Regions from separate parts of the Marinactinospora endophytica genome, predicted to be linked through region 2. Evidence: riboswitches for the same ligand, from Rfam matches in the RefSeq annotation. Region 2 holds a riboswitch; the other holds the start of a gene.
What was found. Region 2 has a riboswitch for cobalamin ahead of ACYVHU_RS02270 (ABC transporter substrate-binding protein). Riboswitches for the same ligand answer to the same signal wherever they lie in the genome.
Positions count from the first base shown of each region.

Region 1: it holds a riboswitch for cobalamin, as region 2 does, so the genes downstream of both, ACYVHU_RS15655 (ribonucleoside-diphosphate reductase subunit alpha) here and ACYVHU_RS02270 (ABC transporter substrate-binding protein) in region 2, are expected to answer to the same signal.

Region 1 covers NZ_BAAGVM010000007.1:276,726-278,919, reverse strand. Annotated here, with positions in the region: gene ACYVHU_RS15655 (ribonucleoside-diphosphate reductase subunit alpha) at 1-1,199, opposite strand, end outside; cobalamin riboswitch at 1,336-1,553, opposite strand; gene ACYVHU_RS15650 (helix-turn-helix transcriptional regulator) at 1,910-2,194, opposite strand, start outside.
Region 2 covers NZ_BAAGVM010000001.1:512,438-514,631, reverse strand. Annotated here, with positions in the region: gene qcrB (cytochrome bc1 complex cytochrome b subunit) at 1-1,025, shown strand, start outside; cobalamin riboswitch at 1,123-1,297, shown strand; gene ACYVHU_RS02270 (ABC transporter substrate-binding protein) at 1,391-2,194, shown strand, end outside.

The DNA.
Region 1 (2,194 bases), on a different contig from region 2:
CGCACCCGGCGCCACACCCGGATCTCGCCGGCGTCGGCGGCCCGCTCGTAGGCGACGTAGCGCTCGGCGAACTCCGGCCCGTACAGGTCGTGCAGGTCGGGCACCTCGTCGGGGGAGAACAGGGTCCACTCGGCGCCGGCCTCGACCCGCTGGAGGAACAGGTCGGGCACCCAGTTGGCGGTGTTCATGTCGTGGGTGCGGCGCCGGTCGTCACCGGTGTTCTTGCGCAGGTCGAGGAACTCCTCGATGTCGATGTGCCAGGTCTCCAGGTAGGCGCAGACGGCCCCCTTCCGTTTGCCCCCTTGGTTGACCGCCACCGCCGTGTCGTTGGCGATCTTCAGGAACGGCACGACACCCTGGCTGTTGCCGTTGGTGCCCCTGATGTGGGCGCCCATGCCGCGCACCGGGGTCCAGTCGTTGCCCAGGCCGCCGGAGTACTTCGACAGCATCGCGTTGTTGGAGATGCCGTGGAAGATCGCCTGGAGGTCGTCGCCGATCGTGGTGAGGAAGCAGGAGGAGAGCTGGGGGCGGCGGGTGCCGGAGTTGAACAGCGTCGGCGTGGAGCACATGAAGTCGAACGACGACAGCAGGTCGTAGAACTCGATCGCCCGGGCGTCGCGGTCGTCCTCGCGCAGGGCCAGGCCCATCGCCACGCGCATGAAGAACGCCTGCGGCAGCTCGTAGCGGACGCCGCCGCTGTGCAGGAAGTAGCGGTCGTAGAGGGTCTGGAGACCGAGGAAGGTGAACTGAAGGTCACGTTCGGGGCGCAGCGCCGCGCCGAGCCGGTCCAGGTCGAAGTCGGCCAGTTCGGGGGCGAGCTGGTCCAGCTCGATCCCGCGGGCGATGTAGTCCTTGAGGTAGGCCGGGTAGCGGGCGGCCATCTCCGCCTGGCCCGCCTCGTCGAACCCTCCGGCCAGGAATCCCAGCGCCTCGCGGCGGAGCTTGTCCAGCAGCAGCCGGGCGCTGACGTAGGAGTAGCCGGGGTCGACCTCGACGAAGGTCCTGGCCGCCATGACCAGGGCGAGCTCCAGCTCGGCGGGGGTGATGCCGGGGTAGAGGTTGCGCCGCGCCTCCGCGAGGACCGTCTCCGCCGAGACGCCGGCGAGTCCGGCGCAGGCCTCACCGACCACCATCCGAACCCGTTCCATGGGGTCGGCGGTTCCTCCCGCTGACGGCGCGACCTCGGTGCCGAGGGACATGGTGACTCCAACCAGGTAGACGGTAACCGGCCGGGTCCTGAGCAGGAGGGCACACGTCCGGGAGTGGGCACATGTCGGCCCATGTCCGTCCCTGGTTCGCGCGGCGGCCCTCCCTCGAGGCCCCGTTCCGTGCGCGCACGCGCGCACGCCGATGGCAGGTCTTCGGACTCACGGGCGTGGGCGGATTCCTCCGGCCCGGCCTACCGGCCGTCGCTTCCCAGGCGTGTGGCACCCAGTGCGTGTTGACGGCTTCCGTTCCCGTTCACCGCTGCGGGGCAGTCCCGGATTCCCACCGGGTTCCCTCTTGCCTCACCCGGGGAATGCACCGGGTGAACCATCAGCGGGAGAGATACTACATCTGGTGGCGACAGGTCGCGACAGCCGCAAGATATCGGCGCGCCACCGTTGGTTCACCGATCTGGTAGGCGGAACGGACCGTGGCCCCCCGAGCACTCCGCGAAGGCGGCCCCGGCGGGTGGAACAGTGGACCGACGAGACGGACCGCTCTGAGGGCGCCTCTCCGCCACCAGGCGACCGTCGAGGAGGTGCGCACGCGAGGGGATCGCGCGGGAGCGGTGCGTGGCCTGTGGCGGCTCGCTGTCGGACGGCCCCCTGTTCGGGCACCTGGCGCGCACGGTCGCCGTCAACGCCGACCACCACCTCGCCGACATCGCGCGTGTGGACCATCGCGGCACCGACCTGTGGGACGCCTACCTGCTCGGCCGCGGACTGCTGGACGGTTCGGGGGAAGGACCGGACACCGCCTCCAGGACCCTCCGGGCGAACCGCGCGCACCAGGCGTGAAGGTCCTGCGGCTCGTGGACGGTGAAGTCGGCGTCGAGGAAGGCGAGCTTGAGCAGGAGCCACTCGGGTGAGTGGATCCAGGTCGTGAGCCGGCTGGTGGCCGCCCCGAGGGGTTCGATCGCGCAGTCCTCCCAGGTGAAGACGTCGGCGACGGCCGTGGCGGGCGCGTCGACGGTGAGGACCACGCGCCG
Region 2 (2,194 bases):
TGTACACGCTGCACATCCTGGTGATCCCGGGCATCCTGCTGGCGCTGATCGTGGCGCACTTCATGATCCTGTGGCACCAGAAGCACACCCAGTACCCGGGAACCGGACGGACCGAGAAGAAGGTCGTCGGCACGCCGATGTACCCGGCGTTCGCCGTCAAGGCCGGTGGGTTCTTCTTCTTCACCTTCGCGGTCATCGCCGGGCTGGCGGCCTTCGTCCAGATCAACCCGATCCACCTGTTCGGGCCGTTCACCCCGACGTCCATCACCTCGGGCCTCCAGCCCGACTGGTACATGGGCTTCCTGGAGGGTGCGCTGCGCATCTTCCCGAACTGGTTCGACTTCACCATCGCGGGTTACGCGGTGCCGATGGGCGTCTTGCTGCCCGGCCTGGGCGGCATGGGCCTGCTCTTCGGCGGCCTGGCGGCGTGGCCGTTCATCGAGGCCTGGATCACCGGGGACAAGCGCCACCACAACGTGGCCGACCGTCCGCGCAACGCCCCGACCCGCACCGGCATCGGTGCGGCGGGTGTGACCGCCTACGGTCTGATCTGGCTGGCCGGCTCCAACGACATCCTGTCGGAGACGTTCTCCATCAGCCTGTACGCGACGACGTGGTTCTTCCGCATCGCGATCATCCTCGGCCCGATCATCGCGTTCATCGTGACCAAGCGCATCTGCCTCGGTCTGCAGCGCCGGGACCGCGAGATCCTGGAGCACGGCTACGAGAGCGGCACCATCCAGCAACTCCCCAGCGGTGAGTTCATCGAGGTGCACAAGGAGTCCTCCCCGGACACCGTGCACGTCCTCCAGAGCAAGCCGCCGGCCCGCATCGACATCGACTCCACCGACGAGAACGGGGTGGAGCCGCCGAGCGGGCGGGGGGCCAAGGGACGGCTTCGCGCGCGTCTGGCCCACTGGTACACCAAGGACAACGTCTCCTTCGAGGGCGTCCGTCCGCACAGTGGGCACCACCTCCACCACGGCGCCACCGCGTCCGAGGAGGAGTCCGTGAAGGCCCACTGAGCCCGTCTCGGTGGCCTGTGAAGGGCCCGGCCTCCCCCGCGCCACGGGGAGGCCGGGCCCTTCGGCGTTCCCGGCCGCTCTTCGCCCGCGGGGCCTGTGATACCTTGCAGCCGCCAGCCGCCCCGCACGGGGCAGGGAATCCGGTGCGAATCCGGAACTGACGCGCAGCGGTGAGGGGGACGGACGGGGCACGGGCCACTGGGACCATCCTGGGAAGGCGCTCCGGCCGGACGAACCCGAGTCCGAAGACCTGCTGGCACTCTGGTCTCCCGCCGACCGGAGGAGGATGCCCGCCGGGCCCCGCGACCGGGCCCCACGCGAAAAGGACGGCCGTGCCGACCCCCCATCGTCCCCTCGTCCCCGTCCTGCTCTCCCTCGCCCTGTGCGCCGCCACCGGATGCGGTGCCGACTCCGCGGACCCGACCACGCACGCCGCCCCGGAGTCCGCCGTGACGGTCCACAACTGCGGCCGTGACGTGGTGGTCGCCGAGCCGCCCCAGCGCGCGGTCTCGCTCAACCAGGGGTCGACCGAGATCCTGCTCTCCCTCGGCCTGGCCGACCGGATGGTGGGGACCGCCACCTGGACCGATCCCGTCGCCGAAGGGCTGGAGCAGGCCAACGCGGGCGTGCCCCGCCTGGCCGACAACGCCCCCTCGTTCGAACGGGTCCTGGACGCGGAGCCCGACTTCGTCTCCGCGTCGTTCGTCTCGACCCTGGGCGAAGGCGGCGTCGCCACCCGCGACGACTTCGAGCGGCTCGGGGTGGCGACCTACCTCTCCCCGGCCGACTGCGCCAAGTCCTCCTTCGACAGGGGCGACGGTTCCCGCGCGGAGCCGTTGACGATGCAGGACGTCTACGGTGAGGTGCGCGACCTCGCGAGGATCTTCGGAGTCCAGGAGCGCGGCGAGGAGCTGGTCGCCGACCTCTCCTCCCGTGTGGACGCCGCCACCCGTGACGTCGACGCCTCCGGCACCACCGTGCTCTTCTGGTTCGCCAACTCCGAGGCGCCCTACCTGGCGGGATGCTGTGGGGCGCCGGGCATCATCACCGAAGCCGTCGGCGCGGAGAACGCCTTCGACGACACCCACGACGAGTGGCCCCAGGTCAACTGGGAGACCATCGCCGACCGCGACCCCGACGTTCTCGTGCTCGGCGACCTGACCCGGGAC